2 regions of the Bradyrhizobium sp. USDA 4454 genome follow, and region 2 is predicted to be linked to the other one. Evidence: predicted binding sites of a transcription regulator. Region 2 holds the regulator's gene; the other holds the start of a gene.
What was found. The regulator HrcA, encoded in region 2, represses chaperone genes, less so after heat shock. The targets are predictions, from matches to a motif close to GTTAGCACTCNCNNNNNGNGAGTGCTAAC.

Region 1: groES (co-chaperone GroES) is a predicted target of HrcA. The motif match lies at 12,175-12,203, and genes of this name have one in related genera.

Annotation. Positions count from the first base shown of each region.
Region 1 is NZ_JBTRCN010000001.1:3,138,031-3,152,578, reverse strand. It holds gene ACVIW0_RS14485 (transglutaminase family protein) at 69-911, shown strand; gene ACVIW0_RS14480 (carboxymuconolactone decarboxylase family protein) at 1,090-1,500, shown strand; gene ACVIW0_RS14475 (hypothetical protein) at 1,643-1,804, opposite strand; gene ACVIW0_RS14470 (ABC transporter substrate-binding protein) at 1,756-3,231, opposite strand; gene ACVIW0_RS14465 (hypothetical protein) at 3,452-3,904, shown strand; gene ACVIW0_RS14460 (peptidase) at 4,126-4,887, shown strand; gene ACVIW0_RS14455 (SDR family oxidoreductase) at 4,902-5,663, shown strand; gene ACVIW0_RS14450 (MFS transporter) at 5,980-7,203, opposite strand; gene ACVIW0_RS14445 (NupC/NupG family nucleoside CNT transporter) at 7,320-8,570, shown strand; gene ACVIW0_RS14440 (alpha/beta fold hydrolase) at 8,698-9,828, opposite strand; gene ACVIW0_RS14435 (TetR/AcrR family transcriptional regulator) at 10,086-10,652, shown strand; gene ACVIW0_RS14430 (cupin domain-containing protein) at 10,854-11,411, opposite strand; gene ACVIW0_RS14425 (usg protein) at 11,574-11,864, opposite strand; gene groES (co-chaperone GroES) at 12,247-12,561, shown strand; gene groL (chaperonin GroEL) at 12,607-14,247, shown strand; partial or broken gene ACVIW0_RS14410 (GIY-YIG nuclease family protein) at 14,424-14,548, shown strand, end outside.
Region 2 is NZ_JBTRCN010000001.1:8,468,401-8,482,948, forward strand. It holds gene dnaK (molecular chaperone DnaK) at 1-1,412, opposite strand, end outside; gene ACVIW0_RS39395 (hypothetical protein) at 2,025-2,960, shown strand; gene pncA (bifunctional nicotinamidase/pyrazinamidase) at 3,050-3,760, shown strand; gene grpE (nucleotide exchange factor GrpE) at 3,780-4,385, opposite strand; gene hrcA (heat-inducible transcriptional repressor HrcA) at 4,550-5,638, opposite strand; gene rph (ribonuclease PH) at 5,809-6,522, shown strand; gene rdgB (RdgB/HAM1 family non-canonical purine NTP pyrophosphatase) at 6,534-7,169, shown strand; gene hemW (radical SAM family heme chaperone HemW) at 7,156-8,313, shown strand; gene ACVIW0_RS39430 (penicillin-binding protein activator) at 8,599-9,795, opposite strand; gene rsmI (16S rRNA (cytidine(1402)-2'-O)-methyltransferase) at 10,050-11,003, shown strand; gene ACVIW0_RS39440 (YraN family protein) at 10,990-11,403, shown strand; gene gshB (glutathione synthase) at 11,441-12,388, shown strand; gene ACVIW0_RS39450 (MBL fold metallo-hydrolase) at 12,576-13,547, shown strand; gene ACVIW0_RS39455 (YifB family Mg chelatase-like AAA ATPase) at 13,655-14,548, shown strand, end outside.

The DNA.
Region 1 (14,548 bases), 5.3 Mb from region 2:
AGCTCTCCCGATGGGAGAGGTAAAATACCGTTGCCGCCAGCTCCGATCTGACCTACTGGAAACGCGACATGCGCCTGCGGATTGCCCATACCACCACCTATCGCTACGAGCCGGCGGCCTCGGGCGTGATCCAGATTCTGCGGATGACGCCGGGCAGCCATGACGGCCAGTATGTCGCGGATTGGCAGATCGACGTCTCGACCGATTCCCGGCTCGACACCCATGAGGACGCCTTCGGCAACGTCACCCACGTGCTGACGCACGGTTCGATCACCGACCTCACCATCCATTGCGAAGGCCTGGTCGAGACCCAGGACACCGGCGGCGTGCTAAAGGGCAGCGACGAGCGGTTTCCGCCGAGCCTGTTCCTGCGCGCCACGCCGCTGACCGACCTCGACCCGGCGATGACGGCCTTCGTGCGCGAGCTGCGCGCCGAAGCCGGCAACGACGTGCTCGGCTTCCTGCACGCGCTGATGTCGCAGATCTACGAGCACATGACCTTCGACGAGGACCCGACCAACAGCGCCACCTCGGCCTCCGAGGCGTTCACGCTGAAGCGCGGCGTCTGCCAGGACTACGCGCATATCCTGATCGCCTGCGCGCGCGCCGGCGGCGTTCCGGCGCGGTTCGTCTCCGGCCACTTCCTGCGCTCCGACGGCATGGTCAACCAGCAGGCCGGCCATGCCTGGGCGGAGGCCTTCGTGCCCGACCTCGGCTGGGTCGGCTTCGACGCCGCCAACGGCATCTGCACCACCGACGCCCATGCCCGCGTCGCGATCGGCCTCGACTATCTCGGCGCCGCTCCGGTCCGCGGCACCCGCTATGGCGGCGGCAACGAGACGCTGACGGTCGCGGTCAAGGTCGACCAGGCCGGACGTCCCGGGCAGTGGCAGAGCCAGACGCAGTCGTAGTCCGATCTTTCCCCGTCATTCCGGGGCTCGCATAGCGAGAGCCCGGAATCCATTGTGCCGCGGGTTGTGCGGAGAAATGGATTCCGGGCTCGCGCCAAGAGGCGCGCCCCGGAATGACGGCGGTGAATTGCAGCGTGGTATGATTGCTGCCGCTTCAACCGAACCATGGGGACACATCATGGCCACCGTAAGACTGCTTTCCGACGACGAACTCTCGCCCGACGCCCGCGCCGTCTTCGACGACATTCGTGCGGCGCGGAAGTCGGACTTCATCAACAATTTCTGGCGCGCGCTCGCGCATGATCCGAAGACCCTGCGGCGGACCTGGGAAAGCATTAAGGAGGTGATGGCGCCGGGCGCGCTCGACCCGAAGGTCAAGGAGATGCTGTACGTCGCCGTATCGATCGCCCATGGCTGCAGCTACTGCATCCATTCCCACACCGCGGCCGCCCGCGCCAAGGGCATGACCGAGGCCGAGTACCAGGAAATGCTCGCGATCGTCGGCATGGCGGTCGAGACCAACCGGCTGGTCACCGCCCTCGGCGTGCCGGTGGACGAGGCGTTCCTGGTCAATGCGGCGGATACCTAGGACACGCTCTGCCTGCCCCTCTTCCCGTCATTCCGGGGCTCGCGAAGCGAGAGCCCGGAATCCATTGTGCCACCCACTATGCGAAGAATGGATTCCGGGCTCGCGCCAAGAGGCGCGCCCCGGAATGACCGCCATATCGCGGTCACTTGTCCAGCCAGACATCCTCGAAGCGCAGATTGTTGTATTGGCTGTTGTCGTGTGGGTGAAAGTTCTTCACGTAAGGCTGCCAGCAATTGCCGGCCGATGAGTGCAGGATCACCGGCCGCGCGGCGTCGTCGACCAGCAGGCGCTCGATGTCGAACACGATGGTCCGCCGCTTGTCCTTCTCGACCTCGCGCGACTGTGCGGCCAGCAATTTATCGACATCGGCATTGCAATACTGGGTGTAGTTGCGCTCCGAGTTGCAGGAATAGTTCTCGACCAGATTGCCGTCGGGATCGTCGACGCTGACGCCGGTGACGTTGAGGCCGATCGTGTAGTCCTTGCGTTGCAGCCGCGCGTACCAGCGCGGCGTGTCCAGGATTCGAGCTCGGCGACGATGTAGATCTTCTTGAGCTGGTCGGCGAGGATCACGGCCGGATCGCGATAGGTCGGCAGATTGCGGGTCTGGATCTTGATCGACAGCGGCTTGGCGTCGCTGTAGCCGACCTTCTGCATGATCGCCTGCGCGTCCGCAAGGTTCTTCTCGGTATCCGGGCCGTAGCCCATCAGCGTCGACAGGATCTCCGGCGGCATGCCCCATTCGCCTTCGGGCCTGGCCTGCATCGCCCCGCCGAGCCGCCCGCTGCCCTCGAACAGAATGCTATTGAAGGCCTTGCGATCGAGAGCCAGCGACATCGCCTTGCGGATCTCGGGATTGTCGAACGGCGGATTGACGCGATGGACCAGCAGATTGATCTGCAGATTGGTCGACGTCATCTCGCAGATCGCGTTCGGCGCCCGCGCCTTGACGTCCTTCATCAGGGGGATGCTGACGTCGGACGGAAAGGTGATGTCATAGTCGCCGGTCGCGAACGCCAGCATGCGCGTGGCACGGCTGTCGATCGAGCGCACCGTGATCTCGTCGAGATACGGCCGGTCCTTCTTGAAGTAGTCGGGGTTGCGGACGAGACGGATCGAATCGCCGCGCCGGAACTCGACGAATTTGAACGGCCCGGTGCCGACCGGTTTGGTGCGCATGACCTGCTGCGGCACGTGGCAGGGATAGACCACCGAGAAGGCGCTGGCGAGCAATGCAAGCAGCCCGGGCTGCGGCTCGGTCAGTTCGAAGGTCGCTTCATCGTCTCCGTTAACGCTGACATCCTTGAGCTTCGAGTACCAGACCTTGCGCGGATTGCGCTTGAAGTCCTGAGTCTCGCTCTTGCCGATCAGCATCCGCCAAGTGCATTGGACGTCCTTGGCGGTGAACGGCTGGTCGTCATGCCACTTCACGCCGTGATGCAGCTTGAAGGTGAGCTTTGTGTTGCTCGAATCCCATGACCAGCTTTCGGCGAGGTCGGGGATCACGGTGTCGATGCTCTCGTGGACCCTGGCCGGATCGAACACCACAAGGTTGTTGAACACCGCCGCGAACGGCATCACCGAGGCGATGGTGGATTCCTCGAGCAGCGAGGTCGAGGGCGGATTGTCGTTGTGATAGAGCCGCAGCATACCGCCCTTCTTCTGCGCCAATGCCGGGCTCGCGGCCGCGATGCCCAACGCCATGACAAATGCAGACAATTTGAGCGACATTCTCGCCTCCCGGAATTTCTTGTTGTTGTCGGCTCCAAGCAGTCGAGCACAACGCCTTGCGCGCCGCAACGACAGCAATCTCCCCTGATTGCCGGATGCATTCAACGCAGGGCACACACCGACCGCCGCGCCCCCGTAATCGCACGGCCCCGGTCCGCGATGAACCTGCCCGGCGTCCGCCTCCACTAATGGATGGTCAACTCATGGCACGGCTCATCCGATGACTGGCTCTGTTGCACAATCCCGCCGGCTTGGAATGATCGGCAGCATCGTCGGCCTGCTGGCCCTGATCGCGGCGGTGCTGCCGCACTGGGCCCTGCCGTTGCTTGACCCGCCCCCGCCGATCGACCAGGTGGTCGTCGACACCGGGCACCGGATCAAGGATCGCCTGCTCGCCCACAGGAACGGCGTCGAGTACCAGGCGCCGCAGCGCGAGACATCGATCGGAGACCGCCTGCGCAGCGGATCCTCGCTGGCGGCGATCTCGCTCGGCCTGCTCGCGATCGCCCTCTCCGTGTTTGCGCTGATCTTCCGTGAGGAGAAGCTGCTTGCCGCCACGTCGGCCACGCTCGGCGTCGGTGCGATCGCGGTCGAGATTTCCATCGTCCTGATCGGCGTATTGGTCGTTATCGCGATCATCTATGCCGTGATGGATCACATCGACCTGTTCTGAGCCGACGCGCTCGCTGTCCCATTGGAAGCCCTGGCAGCACGGCGGACGCCCTTCGCCGCCGCACCTTGCGGCGACCGGCTCCCCAACCGAAAATTCCTTCGATTTCGACCTATTCTTCGCATCCCCCGTCACGGCCCGTCACGGGGAATTGGGGTTGGATGCATCCTCGAAATTGGCTACTAGTTTCCCGCCGATAAACTCGGATCGTTTGAGGGCTGGAAATGACCTATTGTTGCGGGATTCTGGTGCGCGACGGCCTCGTCATGATCGCCGATACCCGCACCAATGCCGGCCTCGACAACGTCTCGACCTTCCGCAAGCTGCACATCTTCGAAAAGCCCGGCGAACGCATCATGGCGATCGCCAGCGCCGGCAATCTGGCGATCAGCCAGTCGGTGCTGTCGACCCTGACCGAAGGCATGGAAAATCCGGACACCGGCGAACTCGAGACCCTGATGAACGCGCCGACCATGTTCCAGGCGGCGCAACGAATCGGCCGCGCCATCCGCTCGGTGCATGCCACCGAGGGCGACGCGCTGCGCTCGGAGGACATCTCCTTCGACGTCTCGTTCCTGTTCGGCGGTCAGATCCAGGGCTCGCGGATGCGCCTGTTCATGGTCTACACCGCGGGCAACTTCATCGAATGCACCACCGACACGCCCTACTTGCAGATCGGCGAGCACAAATACGGCAAGCCGGTGCTCGACCGCGCCATGCATTACGACGTCGAGCTCTACGAGGCGCTCAAGACGGGACTGATCTCGATGGATTCGACGATGCGGTCGAATCTGGGCGTCGGCCTGCCGATCGATGTGCTGGTGGTGCGCACTGACGCCTGCGTCGCCGACCTCAACCATCGCATCGAGGCCGGCGAGCCCTATTTCCACGATCTGCGCTCGCGCTGGTCGGCAGCGCTGCGCGCCGCGCACCAGAACATTCCACGCCCGCCCTACAAGAACGAAACCGAAGCAAAAACCAAGTAAGAGGAAACTCGGAGATGACTGAGGCAACCCGCAAGATCGCGCTCGTGACAGGCGCCGGCACCGGCGTCGGCCGCGCCGCGTCGCTCGCTCTGATGGACAAGGACTACACGGTGGTGCTGGTCGGGCGCCGCCTGGAGATGCTGGAGGAGACCGCCAAGCTCGGCCCCGCCGGCAAGAGCCTGTGCGTCACCGCCGACATGGCCAATCCGGCCGCGATCGCAGCCCTGTTCGACAAGGTGAAGGCGACCTACGGCCGGCTCGACGTGCTGTTCAACAATGCCGGCATGGGCGCGCCGCCGGTGCATTTCGAAGACCTGCCGCTCGAGCAGTGGCAGGCCGTGGTCAACACCAACCTCACCGCGCCGTTCCTGTGCACCCAGCATGCCTTCCGCATCATGAAGGACCAGACCCCGCGCGGCGGCCGCATCATCAACAACGGCTCGATCTCGGCGCATGCGCCGCGGCCGTTCTCGGCGGCCTACACCTCGACCAAGCACGCCATCACCGGCCTGACCAGGGCCTCCAACCTCGACGGCCGGATGTACGACATCGCGGTCGGCCAGATCGATATCGGCAACGCCGCGACCCCGATGACCGATCGCATGGTCAACGGTCCCGGCGTGCTGCAGCCGGACGGCACCACCAAGCAGGAGCCGCGCATGGACGCGAAGGCGGTCGGCGATGCCGTCGCCTACATGGCCGGCCTGCCGCTCGACGCCAACGTGCTGTTCATGACGGTGATGGCGACCAAGATGCCGTTCGTCGGCCGGGGCTAAGCCACCGCCACTCCGTCATTGCGAGCCAACGGGTCGCGCGTACGCACGCCCGATGACAGGCTCCGCGAAGCAATCCATCGATCCTCTCGGGGATAGATGGATTGCTTCGTCGCTTCGCGCCTCGCAATGACGGGTGGCGAGAGCTCTCCCCTACTCCACCTTCTCCACAGGCGCGCGGTCAAAACATGGAAAACAACCCCATGCAAAGGAGCCGGCGGCTGCCGGCGCCCGACAAGGCCCCTTGACACGTCGGGCAACTCAGCAGTATTTTTCCATTATTCCGAAATCGTGCGTCTGCTGGGCGAGGTAAGGCGCCCTACTCCAGCTTCTCGACATCCCGCAGCGTCGGGAACAGCTTCATCCAGAGCAGCGCCACTGCGACCGTCGCAACGCCGCCGAGCACCGCCGAGGGCACGGCGCCGAGCAAAGCGGCGGTGACGCCGCTCTCGAATTGACCGAGCTGGTTCGAGGCGTTGATGAACAGGAAATTGACCGCGCCGACGCGGCCGCGCATCTCGTCGGGGGTGGCGAGCTGCACCAGCGAGAAGCGGATCACGACGCTGATCGTGTCGGCAGCGCCGAGCACCGCGAGCGCCAGCGCCGACAGCCACATCCAGTGCGACAGCGCGAACACCACGGTGGCGACGCCGAACACGATTACCGCCTGGAACATGCGTAATCCGACGCGGCGGTTGATGGTGTGCCGCGCCAGCACCATCGTCATCAAGAGCGCGCCGACCGCGGGCGCGGCGCGCAGGATGCCGAGCCCGAGTGGGCCAGCCTGCAGGATGTCGCGGGCATAGATCGGCAGCAGCGCGGTGACGCCGCCGAACAGCACGGCGAACAGATCGAGCGAGATGGTGCCGAGGATCGCCGGATTGCTGCGCACGAAGCTGACGCCGGCAAACAGATCGTCCGACGATCCGCCGTTCTTCACCGGTGCCTGCTGCAAGCGGCCGATGCCGCTCGTGAGCAGCGCGCCGAACAGCCAGAACAGCATCATGATGCCGTAGGGCGCGCTCGGCATCAGCGCATAGGCGAAGCCGCCGAGCGCAGGGCCGGTGATGGTCGCGACCTGGGCTGCGCCGCTCGAGATCGCGGTCGCCCGCTGCAACGAGCCCTGCGGCGCGATCAAAGGCAGCAGCGCGGCGGTCGCCGGGCTCTCGAACGCGCCGGCGATGCCGAGCACGAAGGTTGCAACGAAGATCTGGATCTCGGAGATGGTGCCGGCAAATGTGCTTCCGGCGAGAAACAACGCGGTCAGCGCCTCCGCGACCTGGCAGGCCTGCACCACGCGCTTGCGCTCGAAGCGGTCGGCGGCGTGACCGGCGACGAACACCAGCAGCGCCGTCGGCAGGAACTGCACCAGGCCGACCATGCCGAGGTCGAACGCGCTGCCGGTCAGATCATAGATCTGCCAGCCGATCGCCACCGCGCCGATCTGGCTGGAGAAGCGTGACAGGCTGCGCGACGACAGGAAGAACAGGAAAGCTCTGTGGCCGAGCAGATCGCGGGCGCCGGCCGGCGTGGCGGAGGACATGGATGATTGCGTGGCCGAGCGCCTGCAACTTGTCAATGGCGGGAACGAGAACGCGCAACAGCATTGCGCTGCGCGAAGCCCCTGCCCATAATCGCGCGCGGGTTCTTGGGGGCGTGATGCTGCAGTTGCAATCGGCGTTCGGCGTAGTGGCGTTGCTCGTGATCGCCTGGGCGTTGAGCGAGAATCGCGGGATGGTATCGCTGCGGCAGGCGGCGATCGGGCTTCTCGTCACCATCGTCACCGCACTGGTGCTGATCAAGGTGCCGCTGGTGACGCAGGCGTTCGGCGCGATCAACGATGCGGTCGGCACCATTGCCGCGGCGACGCGCGCCGGCACCGCCTTCGTGTTCGGCTATGTCGGCGGCGGCCCGGCGCCGTTCGACCCCAAGGAGCCCGGCTCGGATTTCATCCTCGCCTTCCAGGCGCTGCCGATCGTGCTGGTCATGAGCGTGCTGACCACGCTGCTGTTCTATTGGCGGGTGCTGCCGCCGGTGGTGCGCGGCATGGCCTGGATCCTGGAGCGCACGCTCGGCGTCGGCGGCGCGGTCGGGCTCTCGACCGCGGCCAATATCTTCCTCGGCATGGTAGAAGCCCCGCTGTTCATCCGGCCCTATCTGGCGCAGCTCAGCCGCAGCGAATTGTTTCTGGTGATGACCGGCGGCATGGCCGGGATCGCCGGCACGGTGCTGGTGCTGTACGCCACGCTGCTGGCGCCGCTGATCCCCGATGCCGCCGCGCATTTCGTCATCGCCTCGGTGCTCGGCGCGCCGGCCGCCATCCTGGTCAGCCTGATCATGGTGCCGGAGACGACGGACAAGCGCACCGGCGGGTCGCTCGACGATCCCGATGTCCAGGTGTCCTCGACGATGGACGCGATCGTGAAAGGCACGGCCGCCGGGCTCGAGCTGCTGATGAACATCATCGCGATGCTGCTGGTGCTGGTCGCGCTGGTCTATCTCGCCAACAAGATCATCGGCCTGCTGCCGGAAATCGGCGGCGCGAAAATCTCGTTGCAGCGACTGCTCGGCTACGTGATGGCGCCGGTGTGCTGGCTGATGGGCCTGCCGTGGCCGCAGGCGATCACGGCGGGAAGCCTGATGGGCACCAAGACCGTGCTGAACGAGCTGATCGCCTATGTCGATCTGTCGAAGCTCGGCCCCGACGCGCTCGATCCGCGCTCGCGGCTGATCATGCTCTATGCGATGTGCGGCTTTGCGAACTTCGCGAGTCTCGGCATCATGATCGGCGGCCTCGGCATCATGGAGCCCGGACGGCGCGACGAGATCAATGCGCTCGGGCTGAAGTCGATCGTCTCGGGCACGCTGACGACCTGCCTGATGGGCGCGATCGTGGGGGCGATGACGTAGGCGGTAGCCCGGACGGAGCCAACGGGTCGCACGAACGCGCGCCCGATGACAGGCTCCGCGCAATCCGGGCCGTGCGAGTCGTGAGCGCGAGTCCCGGATTTCGCTGCGCTCCATCCGGGCTACGACACTAACGGCTGGCGTGATCCGCTCCACCCGCCTCCTTGATGAAGGCGAGCAGGCGCGCGCCGAGCCGATCCGGCTGCTCCTGCTGGATCCAGTGACCGGCGCCGTCGATCAGTTCGATGCCACCCATCCGCGTCGTCGCCTTGGTCTTCATCAGATCGAGCGCTCCCGGCGCCGCGTAGGTGCCCCAATCGCTCGTCCCGCCGATGAACAGCGACGGGACATCGATCGTCTTGCCCGAAAACAGGCGCAACTCAGCGTTCAGGTCAGGATCGGAAAAGACACGATAGGCCATCAGGGCGCCTTGAAACCCGGTGCGGCCGTACTCCTCGGCGTACACGCCAAGCTCCGGCTCGGTAAGCCATTTGCAGGCCGAGACCTCGGCAGCCGAAGGTTGGAATGGAGCGACGGTCCGGGACATCGTCTTGCCGAGATCCATCACATAATAGGTCGGCATCTGTGCAAGTTCAGTGGCGGTTGGCGCCTTCAACGGATGCGGCTTGTTTCCCGGCCAGTCAGCGCTCTTGACGTGGAAGAATGCACGAAGAAACGCGTGTAGACCTTGAGGCGGGTGCCACATGTCATCATTGGCCTGCCGCGTGCTCAGATATTGCTGATAATGCTGTCTCGGCGGATCGAGCGCCGCGAGCGCGGCCGCCAGCTTTTGATTTGCAGTGTTCGGTTGAACGGCCGATGGCGCGCTGTCCGCAATGTCGAACGGAAACGCCGGCGGACCGGGGAACGGTGCGCTCATCAGCACCACCGAGGGAAAGACGTCAGGTCGGGCGAGCGCACAATAGGCCGCCACGGGCGAGCCGAAGTCGTGCCCGACGAGCATTGCCGTACGCCGATATCCCAACGCCGAAACCAATCCGAGGGCGTCACGCGTCATGTTCAAGAGGCTGAACGGCCCGAGCGGGGCGTCACAGCCGTTCACCCAGCCGGTGGTGCGGCCGAAACCGCGCTGGTCGGGCGCCACGACGTGGTAGCCGGCATCAGCCAGAATCGGGATCAGGTGCCGCCAGCCGTAAGCCAAATCCGGAAAGCCGTGCAGGAGCAGCGCGAGCGGCCGGCCGGGGCTTTCGTAACCGGCCTCGAGAAGATGGACATCGAGGCCATTGACCCCATGGATCATGCGCGAGCGGACGCCCTTGGGAAGCGTTCCCTCGCCGTAGGTCGATTGGGTCAAGTCAGCTCCTCCTATGGGGTTTGCGCGGGCCGGTCGAAGCGAAGCCGCAACCAGGCCGGCCGCCCCCATCGCCAAAACGGCTCGTCGGGACGTTTCGTGGCTTGGGATTTGGTCGAACAGCATCGCGAGCCGCTTTCTATGGTGATCGCCATAGTATGGCGGTCACCATAGCGACGTCAAGCGAAACGGCTTATCTTCGCGGCATGCCACGTAAGACTGACGCCCGCGCGCGCGCGATTGCCACGGCCGAACGGCTGTTTCGCATCCAGGGCTACACCGCGACTGGATTGACCCAGATCATTGAAGAGAGCGGTGCGCCCAAGGGGTCGTTCTACTTCCACTTTCCGCGCGGCAAGGCGCAGCTCGCGGAAGAAGCCATCGATCATTACGTCGCGAGCAGAATGACCGTATTGCGGGACATCTCGGCGAACACGGCGGGCGATGCCCTGAAGTTTGTTCGTGAGATTTTCGGCACATTCGCTGCCGAAATGGTCGCCGCTGATTTCCAGTATGGATGTCTGATGCAAAATCTGGCGAATGAGCTGCCCGCGCTCGACCCTGAGCTGACCAAACGGGTGGCGCGCGGATTTGTCGATTCAACCGCGATCATCGCGGAGCATTTCAGGGGGTGCGGTTTCACTGCCGCGCGCGCATCCTCAACCGCAGCCGCATTGGTGGCCGCCCTCGAAGGCGCGCGAACCATCGCCCGCCTGGAACGCACGCCGGCAATCTTCGAGGCGCTGGCGGAGGTCAGTGTCGAGAGGCTGTGAGTGCCCCCGGGAGTGTCTCGCTGCGGGGACGAGTCCCCGGATTTCGCTGCGCTACATCCGGGCTACGAAGCGGACGTTGTTTGCTCCCCGTCATTCCGGGGCTCGCGCAGCGAGAGCCCGGAATCCATTGCGCCGCGGGTTATGCCGATGGATGGATTCCGGGCTCGCGCTGCGCGCGCCCCGGAATGACGACGGCGAGAGCTACGCCTTCAACTCCACCGTCTTGAACTCGGCCGGCAGGATCACTTCCAGCAGTTCGACGTCGTCGGAATAGTCCAGGATCATATGCTTGATGCGTGGCGGCTGGGTCCAGGCGCTGCCTTGTTGCATCAGCGTCTCGCCCTCGCCTTCCATGTAGGTCTTCACCCAGCCCTTGAGCACATAGACCATCTGGAAGTCGACATCGTGGAAGTGCAGCTTCGACACTTCATCCGGGTTGCACGGTCCCTGCAACCGGATGACATGCGCCTGCGCGAGGCCATGCGAGGCAGCAGCGATGCCGAGGTCGCGGTATTTGGCGTAGGCGCGCAAGCCGTCGGCCTTGAAATCTTCTTCGCGGTGATGGCTGATCGCGACGCGCTGCTTCGGTCGTGCCTTGCTCGCCGATTTCGGCGTGCTCTTCTTCGCCGCCGAGACGCGGCCGCCCTTGGACTTGATGGTCTTGCGCGCGGATGACTTTTTGGCGTCGGCGCCAAGCCCGGTCCATTTCTTCTTCACCGCGGTCTTGGCCGCGGATCTCGATGCCGTCTTCTTGGCCATTGTTCGCCTCCCGTCTTTTCTGACGACCGGAGGCTAACACAAGTCACGCAACGTAGGGTGGGCAAAGGCGCGTGAGCGCCATGCCACCATTCCAGGCGTGCTCGCGATGGTGGGCACGCTGTCGCTTTGCCCACCCTACAATCCCCAGCTACTGATCGATCTTCAGTGCAGCCGGAACACCCCGTCGACTGAGCGCAGTTCGGCCGGCTTGACCAGCTTGGAATGCGCCACCGTCACCGAGAACAGCGGGCCCTCGAGCTTCTGCTGCCAGAAAGAGAGGAAATCCTGCAGCGCCGGAAATTTCGGAAATAGGTCGTAGTTCTGCCAGACATAGGTCTGCAGCAACGAGGGGTGATCCGGCATCCGATAAAGGATTTGCGCCGTCGTCAGCCCATACCCCACCAACTGCTTCCGGAAATCGTCGGAAACAACCCCACCAACTCGCGAGACCATGCCAACCTCCTGTGACGGAGCGCATTCACATGGTGGCCGACCTTCCCCGCCGGACCACCGGCCATGGATGCGCTCACATGAGAGAAATGTGACGCACGCGACTAACCCATCTCAAGCCCAAATGTTTAATAGGTTGTTGAAATTTCTTGCGTTAGCAGCAACTTACCGCAACTGCTAATAGCAGCGGCACCGTTCGGGCCGGCATTAAGGATGCCGAAATGATCCTGGCAGCGACCATCTGCGAGTGCCAATTTTTCTGCTAGAGGCTCTTGCCCGCCGCCAAGGCTTGGCCTATGTCCTGCGCAGCCAGTCTGGCACTCGCTGGGCTGGACTGCTAACACTCCAAAAATCTACAGCATCTGCAAATGTTTAGGAGGACTGCATGAAATTCCGTCCGCTTCACGACCGCGTCGTGGTCAAGCGCATCGACGCCGAAGAGAAGACCGCTGGCGGCATCATCATTCCGGACAGTGCCAAGGAAAAGCCCTACCAGGGCGAAGTCGTCGCCGTTGGACCCGGTGGCCGCGACGAGACTGGCAAGCTGACCCCCATCGACGTCAAGGTCGGCGATCGCGTCCTGTTCGGCAAGTGGTCGGGCACCGAGGTCAAGATCGACGGCGAAGACCTGCTGATCATGAAGGAAAGCGACATCATGGGCGTGCTCGACGTCCCCGCTTCCAAGAAGAAGGCGGCCTAAGCGCCCCCCTCCCTCCCAGATCAAATCTCTCAAGGAAAAACTCAGATGGCAGCTAAAGAAGTCAAATTCTCCGTCGAGGCGCGCGACAAGATGCTGCGCGGCGTCGACGTTCTCGCCAACGCGGTGAAGGTCACGCTCGGTCCGAAGGGCCGCAACGTGGTGCTCGAGAAGTCGTTCGGCGCTCCCCGCATCACCAAGGACGGCGTCACCGTCGCCAAGGAGATCGAGCTCGAGGACAAGTTCGAGAACATGGGCGCCCAGATGGTGCGCGAAGTCGCCTCCAAGTCCGCTGACGCGGCCGGCGACGGCACCACCACGGCGACCGTGCTTGCCCAGGCGATCGTGAAGGAAGGCGCCAAGTCGGTCGCCGCCGGCATGAACCCGATGGACCTGAAGCGCGGTATCGACCTCGCGGTCGAAGCCGTCGTCGAGGACCTCCAGAAGAACTCCAAGAAGGTCACCTCGAACGAGGAGATCGCCCAGGTCGGCACCATCTCCGCCAACGGCGACGCCGAGATCGGCAAGTTCCTCGCCGACGCGATGAAGAAGGTCGGCAACGAGGGCGTGATCACGGTCGAGGAAGCCAAGTCGCTCGAGACCGAGCTCGACGTCGTCGAGGGCATGCAGTTCGACCGCGGCTACATCTCGCCCTACTTCGTCACCAACGCCGACAAGATGCGCGTCGAGATGGACGACGCCTACATCCTCATCAACGAGAAGAAGCTCTCCTCGCTGAACGAGCTGCTGCCGCTGCTCGAGGCCGTGGTGCAGACCGGCAAGCCGCTGGTCATCGTCGCTGAAGACGTCGAAGGCGAAGCGCTTGCCACCCTCGTCGTCAACCGCCTGCGTGGCGGCCTGAAGGTCGCGGCCGTCAAGGCTCCGGGCTTCGGCGATCGCCGCAAGGCCATGCTGCAGGACATCGCGATCCTGACCGGCGGCCAGGCCATCTCGGAAGACCTCGGCATCAAGCTCGAGAACGTCACGCTGCAGATGCTCGGTCGCGCCAAGAAGGTGATGATCGACAAGGAGAACACCACGATCGTCAACGGCGCCGGCAAGAAGGCCGACATCGACGCTCGCGTTGCCCAGATCAAGGCGCAGATCGAGGAGACCACCTCGGACTACGACCGTGAGAAGCTGCAGGAGCGTCTCGCCAAGCTCGCGGGCGGCGTCGCGGTGATCCGCGTCGGCGGCGCGACCGAAGTCGAGGTGAAGGAGCGCAAGGATCGCGTTGATGACGCGATGCATGCGACCCGTGCGGCTGTCGAGGAAGGCATCGTCCCGGGTGGCGGCGTCGCCCTGCTCCGTGCCTCCGAGCAGCTCAAGGGTCTGCGTACCAAGAACGACGACCAGAAGACCGGCGTCGAGATCGTGCGCAAGGCGCTGTCGGCTCCGGCTCGCCAGATCGCGATCAACGCCGGTGAAGACGGCTCCGTCATCGTCGGCAAGATCCTGGAGAACAAGGCCTACAATCACGGCTTCGACTCCCAGACCGGCGAATACGCCGACCTCGTCAAGAAGGGCATCATCGACCCGACCAAGGTCGTGCGTACCGCGATCCAGAACGCTGCCTCGGTTGCCGCGCTCCTGATCACCACGGAAGCGATGGTTGCCGAGCTGCCGAAGAAGAACGCCGGCGGCCCCGCGATGCCTCCGGGCGGCGGCATGGGCGGCATGGACTTCTAAGGTCCGGCCACTCAAGGCAAGTTGCGAAATGCGAAACCCCGGCAGCGATGCCGGGGTTTTTGTTTTTGAGGGGAGTAACAGTCCCTGTTGCCTTACCCCCGGAGCCGGGCAAAACTCCCTCGTCATTCCGGGGCGGCGCACAGCGCCGAGCCCGGAATCCATTCCCCAGCTTGCTCATGGCCTATTACGTCTATCTCCTCGCTAGCGATAAATACGGTACGCTCTATCTCGGCGTGACGAACGACGTCGTTCGTCGCATCCATGAGCATAAGAGCAAGGCAGTTGCCGGCTTCACGAAACG
Region 2 (14,548 bases):
AAGGTCACCTCGATCTGCGGCATGCCGCGCGGAGCCGGCGGAATGCCCATCAGGTCGAACTGGCCGAGCATCTTGTTGTCGGCCGCCATCTCGCGCTCGCCCTGGAAGACCCGGATGGTGACCGCGCCCTGATTGTCTTCGGCGGTCGAGAACACCTGGCTCTTCTTGGTCGGGATCGTGGTGTTGCGGTCGATGATGCGGGTGAACACGCCGCCCAGCGTCTCGATGCCCAGCGACAGCGGGGTCACGTCGAGCAGCAGCACGTCCTTGACGTCGCCCTGCAGCACGCCGGCCTGGATCGCAGCACCGATCGCGACGACTTCGTCGGGATTGACGCCCTTGTGCGGCTCCTTGCCGAAGAACTGCTTCACGACTTCCTGAATCTTCGGCATGCGGGTCATGCCGCCGACCAGCACCACTTCGCCGACCTCGCCGGCAGTCAGGCCGGCATCCTTCAGCGCCTTGCGGCACGGCTCGATGGTCTTCTCGACGAGGTCGGCCACCAGCGCCTCGAACTTGGCGCGGGTCAGCTTCATCGTCAGATGCTTCGGACCGGTCTGGTCAGCCGTGATGAACGGCAGGTTGATTTCGGTCTGTGTGGTCGACGACAGCTCGATCTTGGCCTTCTCCGCAGCCTCCTTCAGGCGCTGCAAAGCGAGCTTGTCGTTGCGCAGGTTGATGCCCTGCTCCTTCTGGAACTCGTCGGCGAGATAACCGACCAGGCGCATGTCGAAATCTTCACCGCCGAGGAAGGTGTCGCCGTTGGTCGACTTCACCTCGAACACGCCGTCGCCGATCTCGAGGATCGAGACGTCGAAGGTGCCGCCGCCGAGGTCGTACACGGCGATCGTGCCGGACTTCGACTTGTCGAGACCGTAGGCGAGTGCGGCAGCGGTCGGCTCGTTGATGATACGCAGCACTTCGAGACCGGCGATCTTGCCGGCGTCCTTGGTGGCCTGACGCTGCGCGTCGTTGAAATAAGCGGGGACCGTGATGACGGCCTGATCGACCTTCTGGCCGAGATGCGCCTCAGCGGTCTCCTTCATCTTCTGCAGGATGAAGGCCGAGACCTGCGAGGGCGAATAGGTCTTGCCGTCGGCTTCGACCCAGGCGTCGCCGTTCGATGCCTTGACGATCTTGTAGGGAACGAGCTTCTTGTCCTTCTCGACCATCGGGTCGTCGTAGCGGCGGCCGATCAGGCGCTTCACCGCGAAGAACGTACGCTCGGGATTGGTCACCGCCTGGCGCTTCGCCGGCTGGCCGACGAGGCGCTCGCCATCGTCAGTGAAAGCAACGATCGACGGCGTCGTTCGCATGCCCTCTGCATTCTCGATCACCTTGGCATTTTTGCCATCCATTACGGCAACGCACGAATTCGTGGTGCCGAGGTCGATCCCAATGACCTTACCCATGGTTCTGATATCCTCTTTGCTACGGCAGGTTGGTTGGGCCCTGACGGCGCTCCGTACCGAACCCCCAGACGTTCACATACTCGCGATATTGCGACGGTGAGCCTGATATAGGAGAGAGGGTCCTGCCTGCAAGGACTGGACGCAACGTTGAAGCCTGAAAAGACTGACGTTTGAAAGATTGTGTCAGCCCGGTTGCGGCGCCGGTTCAAGCCCGGAGCCAAGCCCAGGCCAAGCCCAAGCCAAGCCCAAGCCAAGTTAACAAATCGGCAATGATGCCGCCCGCCATCGGCCGCGAATGTCCGTGACCAGACCTCTGCGCTGTTGAGTGAACGCTCACAAACGTCGTATGCGAGAGCGGCGCAGGGGTCGAGGGCGCGCTGTTTGGCCGCTGGCGCCGTCGGGTAACTTTGTTCTTGGAAACATCGGGAAACTGGAAAGTGCCTGCAAATCAGGGCGAAAAGCCCATGGAATCGGGCTTGCAGGCCCGGAGCGAAGATTTGGCGGCCTGTTGCAGGGTCATCAAAACCGCTAAAAGCGGTCCGACTGAAAGAGGCCATCCAGCCCTGCACCGGCCCCGTTGCGCGGCCACCAAGCAAAACCGGTAGATCCCCCATGACGCCTTTTCGTGTTCTCGTTGCGGTTGCCTTGCTGATTGCTGCCACCTGTCGTGGCTTTGCCGCCGACGTGGTGTTTCCGCCGGGCGCGCATGTCGGGATGAAACCGCTGGTGGGGCTCGTCCGTGCCAAGTCGTTCATCGGCTTCGAGACCGAGGACCAGGGCGTCAAGGTCCTGATCGCCGACCTGCCCGCGGACGCCTACAACGAGGTCGTGACCGCCTTCAAGGCCAACCCCGCCGGCACCGGAAACATCAAACCCGAAAGCCTCGAGACGCCGGCCGGTCTCGCCTATTACACCGTGGAGAGCGCGCGCGACGGCGCCAGCAATGTGCGGCGCTATTCCATGATCCTGCCGGGACCGACCTTCTCCGGCTATGTCGCGGTGCAGGTGCCGGAGAACGCGAGCAAGATCTACACCGACGACGCGGTGCGGCAGATGTTCGCCTCGGCCCAGATCCGCAGCGCGGTGCCGGTCGACGAGCAGCTCGGCATGATGCCGTTCAAGGTCACCGAGCTCTCAGGCTTCAAGAACGTTCGCATGCTGGCGCCGGGCGCGGCGCTGCTGATCGCCGACGGCGACGAGAAGGGCCTCGAGACCAAGCCGTTCATGCTGCTCGGCATCATCGGCTCGGCCCCGGCCACGCCCGATGATCGCGGCCGATTCGCCCAGCAGATCGCCACCACGATCCCGGGCGTGCGCGACGGGCGGATCACCATGTCCGAGCCGATCCGGATCGACGGCCAGCCCGGCTTCGAGACCCGGATCGACGCCGTCAGCGGCAAGGACAACACCCCGGTGACCATCGTGCAGTGGCTGCGGTTCGGCGCGCAAACCTCGATGCGCGTCATCGGCAGCTCGCCGCGCACTAACTGGGAGACCGCCTTCCCGCGCTTCCGCGCGGTGCGCGACGGCATCCAGCCGCGCGGCTGATCTGGTCTTCGCAAAGATTCGGACTTCCGCAGGTCCTTGAACGGAACTAGCCTCCTCGCGCTGTAACCACAAAAAGCGAGGAGGGAGCAATGTTGGATCGACGACGGGTCGTTGCAGGCCTTGGCGCGATGGCGCTTGCGAGCTTGGTTCCCAAGAGCCTCTGGGCGGCTGCGATCAAGCCCGACGATGGCTCCGCGCTGCTCGTGATCGATGTCCAGAACTGCTTCCTGCCCGGCGGCAGCCTCGCGGTGAAGGATGGCGAGCAGGTGGTGCCGGTCATCAACAGGATCGCCAAGAGCTTTGCCAATGTGGTGATGACGCAGGACTGGCACACGCCCGGACACGTCTCGTTTGCCTCGGTCCATGAAGGCAAGAAGCCGTTCGAGGTTATCGACCTCGCCTATGGCAAGCAGGTGCTGTGGCCCGACCATTGCGTGCAAGGCACCGACGGCGCCTCGCTGTCGAAGGAGCTCGCGATCCCGCAGGCCGAGCTGATCATCCGCAAGGGTTTTCACAAGGACGTCGACAGCTACTCCGCCTTCACCGAGGCCGACGGCAAGACCACGACCGGTCTCGCCGCGTATCTGAAGGCGCGCAACGTCGAGCGGGTTTTCGTGGCCGGGCTTGCCACCGATTTCTGCGTGGCATGGACCGCGCTCGATGCGCGCAAGGCCGGCTTCGAAACCTACGTGGTGGAGGACGCCTGCCGCGGTATCGACACGCAGGGATCGCTGGCCAAGGCCTGGGACGACATGGCCAAGGCCGGCGTCAAGCGCATCCAGTCGTCGGATATCGCGTAAGGCGCGGAAGTCCTGCGGCTCAGACCGTGATGTCGGCACTCGGGGCGGGCTTGGCACCGCCCTTGGAAACGCCGACCAGCGCCGGACGCAGGATGCGTTCGCCGATCATGTAGCCGGCCTGCACGACCTGGACCACGGTGCCCGACGGCACCGACGCATCAGGCACTTCGAACATCGCCTGCTGGAAGTTCGGATCGAACTTCTCGCCGATCGGATCGAACTTCTTCACACCGTTCTTTTCCAGCGCATTGAGCAGCGAACGCTCGGTCAGCTCGACGCCTTCGAGCAGCGCCTTCAGGCCGGGATCGGCGGCTTCCTTGGTCTCGGCCGGCACGGCATCGAGCGCGCGCTGCAGATTGTCGGCGATATCGAGCACGTCGCGGGCAAAGCCGGTGATGCCATAGGTCTTGGCGTCGGCCACCTCGCGGCGCGTGCGCTGCCGGAGATTCTCCATCTCGGCCAGCGTGCGCAGCGTCCGGTCCTTCGCCTCGGCGAGTTCCTTGGCCAGCGCCTCCGCCGACCCGACCTCGGGATCGTCGGGCATGACGTAGGGCTTCGAGACCACGGGCTCACCCGTCGGCGCCGAATTCTCGGTGTTGTCGTTGGCCCGGTTCGGATCGGTCATGGCGTGCCTTCTCGAAAACTCGCGTCGGTTCAAATCTTGGGGATTGCTGCCCGGGATATCGTGCTTTAGGCGGCGAAAATCAAGCGCAACATACCGGTTTCGGGAACAGGGACCTCCGACCTCGGCGAACAAAACCGGTCAAATGAAAGCGAAATCCGCTTCCATCAGCCGCCCAGCATCTTGCTGACGATGCGCGCCGCATAATCGACGGTCGGGATCACCCGCGCATAGTTCAGCCGCGTCGGTCCGATCACGCCGAGCACGCCGACGATCCGGCCCTGGGCATCGCCATAGGGCGCGATGATGGTCGAGGAACCCGACAGCGAGAACAGCTTGTTCTCCGAGCCGATGAAGATCCGCACGCCTTCCCCGCGCTCGGCACGGCCGAGCAGATCGATCACGCCGCGCTTGGTCTCGAGATCGTCGAACAGCGACTTGATGCGCTCGAGATCATCGAGCGCATGCAGATCCTCGAGCAGATTGGCGTGGCCGCGCACGATCAGCTGGCGGTCCTCGCTCTCGCCGCCGGACCAGCTTGCGATGCCGGCCGCGACCACCTTTTGCGTGAGCTGATCGAGCTCGGCGCGGTTCTGCGCCAACGCGGTCTCGAGCTCAAGCCGCGCTTCGGCCAGCGTGCGGCCGCGGATCCGCGCGTTGAGGAAATTGGTCGCCTCCGTCAACGCCGAGGATGGAACACCCGGCGGCAGCGCCAGCACCCGGTTCTCGACCTGGCCGTCTTCGCCGACCAGCACGACCAGCGCCTTCTCCGGTTCCAGCCGGACGAATTCGATATGCTTCAGCCGCGCATTCGATTTCTGCGTCAGCACCACGGCGGCGGCTCGGGTCAGCCCCGACAGCCGCGTCAACGCCTCTCCGAGTGCCGCCTCGACGGATTGCGCCCGGCCGACCGCCGCGAGCTGGGTCTGGATCGATTGACGCTCGGCCTCGGTGAGGTCGCCGACCTGCATCAGGGCGTCGACGAAGAAGCGCAGGCCGAGCTCGGTCGGCAGCCGGCCGGCCGAGGTGTGCGGCGCATAGATCAGGCCGAGCTGCTCGAGATCCGACATCACATTGCGGACCGAGGCCGGTGACAGCGGTAATGCGATCAGGCGCGAGATGTTGCGCGAGCCGACCGGCTCGCCGGTCGCGAGGTAGCTTTCGACGATTTGACGAAAAATGTCGCGCGAACGCTCATTGAGCTGGGCAAGCCCGGCATGCGGCGCGATCAGGCCGATCGGATCGTGGTGAGTCACACTCCAGTCCCTCACAATTACTGCCTAATTTGTCGATCCCGAGGGCCGGTGACAAGCGTGCATTCGGCCCCCTCGTACCGGACCCTTTCGGGGTCAAAAACCCTTGCCGCTGCCCCTTGCCCCTCCTACAAGCACCGCCAGCCATTTCTCTCGGATTTTTGGAGGATTTCATGCGGCCAAGCCGCCGTGCGCCCGAAGAGCTGCGTCCCGTGTCGCTGGAACGCGGCGTTGTCAAATATGCCGAGGGTTCCTGCATGGTGAAGTTCGGCGACACCCATGTGCTGGTGACCGCCACGCTGGAAGAGCGCTTGCCACCGTGGCTGAAGGGCCAGGGCCGTGGCTGGGTTACCGCCGAATACGGCATGCTGCCGCGCGCCACCCTGGAACGTACCCGCCGCGAGGCCTCCGCCGGCAAGCAGGGTGGCCGCACCGTCGAGATCCAGCGGCTGATCGGCCGCTCGCTGCGCGCCGCCATCGATCTCGAGGCGCTGGGCGAACGCCAGATCACGGTCGATTGCGACGTCATCCAGGCCGATGGCGGCACCCGCACCGCCTCGATCACCGGTGCCTGGGTGGCACTGGCCGACTGCATCAACTGGATGAAGACCCGCAACATGCTGAAGAGCAACGTGCTGCGCGACAATGTGGCGGCGATCTCCTGCGGCATCTACCAGGGCACGCCCGTGCTCGATCTCGACTACGCCGAGGATTCCGAGGCCGAGACCGACGCCAATTTCGTCATGACCGGTGACGGCCGCATCATCGAGGTGCAGGGCACCGCGGAGAAGACGCCGTTCACCCAGGACGAATTCCTGGCGCTGATGGCGCTGGCGCGCAAGGGTATCGCGCGTCTGGTCGACTTGCAAAAGATCGCGGTGGCGTAGTCAGATTGGCCATGCATCGCCGAATCACCGGAAGGCTCGTGATCGCCACCCACAATCCCGGCAAGCTTGCCGAGATGCGGGAATTGCTGGCACCGCATGGCGTGGAGGCGGTATCGGCCGGCGAGCTCGGCCTCGCCGAGCCCGAGGAGACCGGCGACAGTTTTCGCGCCAATGCCGCGATCAAGTCGATCGCGGCGGCCAAGGCGACCGGCCTGCCGGCCTTCGCCGACGATTCCGGCCTCGTGGTCGATGCGCTCGACGGCGCGCCCGGGATCTACTCGGCGCGCTGGGCCGGCGAAGGCAAGGACTTCATGGCGGCGATGACGCGGATCGAGCGGCTGCTGCAGGAGCGCGGCGCGACCACGCCGGAGCGCCGAAGAGCGCATTTCGTCTCCGCGCTGTGCGTGGCCTGGCCGGACGATCACCTCGAAGAGGTCGAGGCCCGCGTCGATGGAACCCTGGTTTGGCCGCCGCGCGGCACCGCCGGCTTCGGCTATGATCCGGCGTTCCTGCCCGACGGTTACACGCGGACCTTTGGCGAGATGACCAGCATCGAGAAACACGGCCTGCCGCCGCTCGGACTCGGCCTGTCGCACCGCGCCCGCGCCTTCGTGAAGCTCGCGGAGATCTGCCTTGAGCCACGCTGACCGAGAAGCCTTCGGCGTCTACGTGCACTGGCCGTTCTGCCTGTCGAAATGCCCGTATTGCGATTTCAACAGCCACGTGCGGCATGCGCCGGTCGACGAGGCGCGCTTCGTGCGCGCGTTCGCCCGCGAGATCGAGACCACGGCCGCGCGGGTGCCGGGACGCGAGGTCACCTCGATCTTCCTCGGCGGCGGCACGCCGTCACTGATGCAGCCGCAGACCGTCGGCGCCGTGCTCGATGCGATCGGCAAGCAGTGGCAGGTCTCGCGCGACGTCGAGGTCACGCTGGAGGCCAATCCGACCAGCGTCGAGGCAACGCGCTTTCGCGGCTATCGCTCAGCCGGCGTCAACCGCGTCTCGCTCGGCGTGCAGGCGCTGGATGATGCGTCGCTGAAGGCCTTGGGCCGCCTGCACACCGCGCGCGAGGCGCTCGACGCGGTCGCGATCGCGCGCTCCGCATTCGACCGTTACTCGTTCGATCTGATCTATGCCCGCCCCGACCAGACGCCGCAGATGTGGGCCGATGAGTTGAAACAGGCGATCTCGGAAGCGGCCGAGCATCTGTCGCTCTACCAGCTCACGATCGAGGAAGGCACGCCGTTCTTCGGGCTGCACGCCGCCGGCAAATTGCAGACCCCGGATGAAGCGACCGCGCGCGTGCTCTACGACGTGACGCAGGAGGTCTGCGCCCGCGAGGGATTGCCGGCCTACGAAATCTCCAACCACGCCCGCACTGGGGCGGAGTGCAGGCACAACCTCGTCTACTGGCGCGGCGAGGAATATGCCGGCATCGGCCCCGGCGCGCACGGCCGGCTCGACATCGACGGCGTCAGGCACGCGACCGCGACCGAGCGGCGCCCCGAGGCGTGGCTGCTGAATGTCGAGGAGCGCGGCCATGGCGTCGTCAGCGACGACAGCCTCAACAGCGAAGAACGCGCCGACGAGTTCCTCTTGATGGGGCTGCGGCTCGCCGAGGGCATCGACCCCAGGCGCTATGCGCAACTCTCCGGCCGGCAGCTCGATCCCAACCGGATCGCCTTGCTGCGCGAGGAAGGCGCGATCGCCGTCGATGCCGACGGCCGGCTGCGCGTGACGAAATCCGGATTTCCGGTGCTCGACGCGGTTGTGGCGGATCTCGCCGCCTAAATATCGAAAACAACCCCATGCAAAGGAGCTGGCAGGCGCTTCAAGGCGATTTCAGGCCAGTGCCCGACGCGATCTAAAGCGTGATGAGATTAGGTTTGAACTGGAGCGGCGCCGGAGGTTCACCTCTCCCTTGGGAGAGGTCGGCGCGTAGCGCCGGGTGAGGGGTTACGGTCTCTCGTTAGACTACGGCCCCTCACCCGATTTGCTGCGCAAATCGACCTCTCCCCGACGGGGAGAGGTGAACCGAGTCCGTGGCCAAACCGAATCAATCTAATTTCACCCGCTTTAGGCGCCAAAGCTCTTCGGCGAGCCGGCGACCGGCGTGCTGCCGCCGGATGCCACCTTCATGACCGCAAGGCCACGCTCATTGGTGCCATCGGAGCGGAAGCGGAAAAGGCCGTCGATACCGGCGAAGCCGGACGGATTGGTCAGCGTCTCCGGCGCGAAGCGCTGCGCGCCCTGGGTGCGCGCCAGCGCTGCCATCAGCGCAACCGCATCATAGGCCAGCGTCGCGGTGCGCACCGGCTCGCCGCCATATTTGGCGCGGTAGCGACCGGCGAAGCTGCGGAAGCCGGACGGATCGGGCGCGGCATAGAGGCCGCCCTGCAAGACCGGACTGGCGAACACCCGCGGATTGTCCCACAGCCCAGTGCCGAGCAGCTGGATGTTGCGCAGATTGGCGCCGGCCGCGGTCAGCGCATCGGCGGTCGCGACCACCGAATCGCCGTCGTCGGCGATCAGCAGCGCATCGGCCTGGCCAAGCGCCTGCGCCACGGTCCGCGCCGGCGTCGCGCGATCGGCACCATATTTCTCGAAAGCGACGACGCGGCCATTCTTGCGGCCGACCGCCTGCTTGAACGCGGCCTCCACCACGTTGCCATAGGCGTTGTCCGGCACCATCGCGGCGAACGAGCGTTTTCCGATCCCGGCGGAATAGTCGACGATGCGGTTGATGTCTGACTCCGGCAGGAAGCTCAGGAGATAGACGCCGCGGCCGGCCACGCTCGAATCGGTCGAGAAGGCGATCACCGAAGTGCCGCGCGGTCGCGTCAGCTGCGCGACGGCCGGCACCGAGCCTGCGAACAGCGGTCCCAGAATGATCTCGGCGCCTTCGGACAGCGCCTGCTGGGCACCCTGCGATGCACCTTGCGGGCTGCCGCCATCGTCCTTGATCAAAAGCTGGATGTTCGGGTTCTGGAATTCCGCCAACGCCATTTCGGCGGCATTGCGCATCGACTGCGCGGCGAGCCCGGCATTGCCGGCCGCCGACAGCGGCAAAATCAATCCAATTTTGACCTGGCCGGTGCCAACCGCCTGCGGCTGCTGCTGCGGGCCGGCTTCCGGGCTGCCGCTGGAGAATTGGCTCAAGCTCTGCTGGATCCCGGAACAGGCCGTCAGCAACGGCGCGCCCACGAGCAGACCGAGCGCGGTCCGCCGGGTCGCGCCCGACGGCGTGGAGTTGCGGTGATGCGGGCCTGCCATCGTCTCTCTTCTCTTGACCGACCAGGATCGGCCAGGACTCCATCCAGCTCTGATGAGGCGGGTGGATTTGGGCATATTGTCGGCGAATAGTTAACCAAAACAAAAGGATTATGGCGCCGCGGCGCCGTTGCCGCAGCCTCCATTTTCCTCCCTCAGGCAGCGTTCCGTCACCGCCATTGCAGATGTGGCGCAGGCACCGCCATCCCGCTAGAGCCTATATCCACTTCGCTCGAAAACACTCTAGATTGGGCATTATGCGCGCAAAAGCCAGTTCCCTCCACCATTCGGATGCCACGACCGGCGCTGCGGCCAGAACCTTTTCGATCGGCGGCCAGCACCTGCCCGCGCCGAAGGCCAGGCCCGGCCTCCATCTGGTCGCGACCCCGATCGGCAATCTCGCCGACGTCACGCTGCGCGCGCTGGAGACATTGGCCGGCGTCGACGTCATCGCCTGCGAGGACACCAGGATCACGCGCCGGCTGACCGAGCGTTACGCGATCAGCGCGGAGCTCGCGCTCTACCACGAGCACAATGCCGCCCAGGCCCGGCCCAAGATCCTGGAGCGGCTGGCGCACGGCGCATCGATCGCGCTGGTCTCGGACGCCGGCACGCCGCTGATCTCAGATCCCGGATTCAAGCTGGTGCGCGAGGTTTGCGCCGCCGGACATGCCGTCATCGCGGTGCCCGGGCCGTCGTCGGTGCTGACGGCGCTGTCGGTGGCGGCGCTGCCGACCGACCGGTTCTTCTTCGAGGGATTTCTGCCGGCCAAGGAGCACGCGCGCCGCGCCCGGCTCAATGAGCTCGCCCGGATCGATGCGACGCTGGTGATGTTCGAGTCAGGCAATCGCGTGCAGGACACGCTGCGCGACCTGGCCGCGATCATGCATGGGCGCGATGCCGCGATCTGCCGCGAGCTGACCAAGCTGCATGAGGAGGTCAAGCGCGCGCCGGTCGCCGAGCTCGCGGCAGGGGCGGACGCGCTGGAGACCCGGGGCGAGTTCGTGCTGGTGATCGGGCCGCCGGCCGATGACGCCGGGGTGATGGATGAGACTTCGCTCGATGACTTGCTGCGCGCGCAGCTCGCCCGCGGCAGCGTCAAGGATGCGGTCGCCCATGCGGTCGAACTGTCGGGCCGGCCGCGCCGCGAGGTCTATGCCCGCGCGCTCGAGCTTGCGAAGACCATCGGGGACGGCGATGGCCAAGCCTGATAGCGTCAAGCCTGATGGTGCCAAGACTGACAGCGCCTCGCCCGAGCGCGTCGCCGCATTCCGCACCGGCATCTCGGCCGAAAGCCGTGCCGCGGCGCTTCTGATCGCCAAGGGCTATCGCATCCTGGCGCGGCGCTTCCGCACCCCCTTTGGCGAGATCGACCTGGTGGTGCGCCGGCGCAATTTGCTGGCCTTCGTCGAGGTCAAGGCCCGGGCCAGCCTCGACGACGCCGCCTACGCGGTTACGCCGCGCCAGCAGCAGCGCATCGTCAATGCCGCCCAGGCCTGGCTGATGGCGCATCCCGAGCATGCCGAATTCGACCTCCGATTCGACGCCGTGCTGATTGCGCCGAAGAGCCTGCCGCGCCATCTGTTAGCGGCATTCGACGCAAGCCAATAGATTAGATTTTACCCTCAAGACCTCGCGGGACACGCCTATGCCATTGAAGATCGCCGTCCAGATGGATCCCATCGCGCGCATCAACATCCGCGGCGATTCGACCTTTGCGCTGCTGCTCGAGGCGCAGAAGCGCGGCCACGCCATTTCCTACTACACGCCCGACAGACTGTCGCTGCGCGGCGAGGAGCTGGTGGCGCCGGTGCAGTCGCTCACGGTGCGCGACGAGGTCGGCGATCACTTCACGCTGGGTGAGCCGAAGCGCGAGGCGCTCAACGGCTTCGACGTCGTGCTGCTGCGCCAGGACCCGCCGTTCGACCTCGCCTACATCACCTCGACGCATTTCCTCGAGCGCATCCATCCAAAGACGCTAGTCGTCAACGACCCGGCCAGCGTGCGCAACGCGCCGGAAAAGCTGTTCGTGATGAACTTCCCGCAGCTGATGCCGCCGACCCTGATCTCACGCGACCTCGACGAGATCAACTCCTTCCGCGATCAGCACGGCGCCGTCGTCATGAAACCGTTGCACGGCCATGGCGGCGCCGCCGTGTTCCGCGTGATGCCGCAGGATATGAACTTCGGCTCGCTGTTCGACATGTTCTCGGTCACCTTCAAGGAGCCCTGGGTGATCCAGCGCTTCCTCCCCGAGGTGAAGCATGGCGACAAGCGCATCATCCTGGTCGACGGCGAATTCGCCGGCGCCGTCAACCGCGTGCCGGCGGCGGACGATCTGCGCTCCAACATGGTGCGCGGCGGTGCCGCCAAAGCGACCGAGCTGTCGGATCGCGAGCGCGAAATCTGCACCACGCTTGGGCCTGCGCTGCGCGAGCGCGGCCTGCTGTTCGTCGGCATCGACGTGATCGACGGCAATCTGACCGAGATCAACGTCACCTCGCCGACCGGCATCCGCGCCATTCAGCGGCTCAACGGCCCCGATGTCGCGGCGATGATCTGGGATACCATCGAGAAGAAGCGCGCCGCGAAATAATAATCCTCCTTTGTGCGCCGCACAGGCTGGCTGAAATTTAGCCAGGGCTCGATCGCGCCTGCGTTCGCCTTATTCTTCTTGCCAGCTTGCGCGGGCGAGGGCAGCATTCTCTTGCCTGCGTCAGGTCAAGCGGGTCAACGCGCGGGCAACAACGCGACAAACTCATAAAAATTGGGAGGAAGACGTTATGACGCTCAATGTCTCACGACGATCCTTGCTCGCGCTCGGTGCCGGTCTCGGCGCCAGCACACTGCTCGGTGGCACCGCGCAGGCGCGCGCGCCGAAGCTCGGAACGCAGACGCCCTACTGGCACCGCTTCATGCTCGGCGACGCCGAAGTGACCGTCGTCTCCGACGGCCCGCTTCCGCTTGGCGATCCCTCCGGCACCTTCACCGGCGTTCCGAAGGAAGAAGTGAAGAAGATGCTCTCCGACAACTTCCTCTCGCCCGATAATGTCGTGCTCGAGCAGAATTCGCCGATAGTCAACACCGGCGACAAACTGATCCTGTTCGATACCGGCATGGGCACCTCGAAGGCATTCGGTCCGACCACCGGCCGGCAGCAGAAGAGCATGCAGGAAGCCGGCATCAAGCCGGAGGACATCGACGCCGTCGTGCTGTCGCACGCGCATATCGATCATATCGGTGGCATCGTCGGCGCCGACGACAAGCCGCTATTCCCGAATGCGCAGTACTACATCGCGCAAAGCGATCTCGATTTCTGGACCGACGAAGGCAAGATGGGCAGTCCGTTGAAGGACTTCATCGTGCACGCCCGCAAGAACCTGCTGCCGGTGCGCGATCGCATCGTGTTCTTCAAGGACGGCCAGGAATTCCTGCCCGGCGTGACCGCGCTCGCAGCCCCCGGCCATACCGTGGGCCACACCATCTTCATGGTGAGCTCGGGCGGCAAATCCTTCGCCTTCCTGGGCGATCTCTCGCATCACGCGGTGCTGCTCCTGGAGCGGCCGCGGATGGAATTCTCCTACGACACCGATCCGAAGCAGGCGGCGGCCTCGCGGGTCAAGATGCTGGAGATGCTGGCCGCGAACAAGACGGCGGTGATGTCCTATCACTTCGCCTGGCCGGGCTATGGCCACGTCGCCAAGGCCGGCGAGGGCTTCCATTATTATCCCGAGCCGATGCAAATGACGCTGTGATGGCGCCCCATCCGGGGACGGCGCGCCGTCGCCCCCGGATGTTCTCTTAATGTTCTTGCGCTGGGCGGCCCGCTCCGCTACCTTGGGTGGCGGAAGACAGGGGCAGCATGGTTCAGCGGGTTTCCACCGTCGCATTCGAGGGGATCGAGGCTCGCGCGGTCGACGTACAGGTGCAGGTCGCGCCTGGATTGCCGGCATTCGCGATCGTCGGCCTGCCCGACAAGGCGGTGTCGGAGGCGCGGGAGCGGGTGCGTTCGGCCCTGATCGCCTCCGGGCTGGCGCTTCCCGCCCGCCGCATCACCGTCAACCTCGCCCCGGCCGACCTGCCCAAGGAGGGCAGCCATTACGACCTGCCGATCGCGCTCGGCCTGATGGCCGCGATCGGGGCGATTCCGCCGGATGCGCTGAGCGGCTTCACCGTGCTTGGCGAGCTCGGGCTCGACGGCTCGATCGCAGCCGTCGCGGGTGTGCTGCCGGCTGCGATCGGCGCCAATTCGCGTGACGAGGGATTGATCTGCCCGGCCGCCTGCGGCTCGGAAGCCGCTTGGGCGAGCCCCGACATCCAGATCATTGCGGCGCAGTCGCTGATCCAGATCGCCAATCACTTCAAGGGCACCCAGGTGCTGTCGCGGCCGCAGCCCAAAGTGCATGAGCGCGGGGAAGAGGAAGCGCTGCTCGATTTGCGCGACATCAAGGGCCAGGAAAGCGCCAAGCGCGCGCTGGAGATCGCGGCCGCCGGCGGGCATCATCTGCTGATGATCGGCTCGCCCGGCGCCGGCAAATCGATGCTGGCGGCGCGGCTGCCCTCGATCCTGCCGCCGCTGTCGCCCTCGGAATTGCTCGAGGTCTCGATGATCGCCTCGGTCGCCGGCGAGATCCGCGACGGCGCGTTGACCGCGCGGCGCCCGTTCCGCAGCCCGCATCACTCCGCCAGCATGGCCGCGCTGACCGGCGGCGGCATGCGCGCCAGGCCCGGCGAGATCTCGCTCGCGCATCAGGGC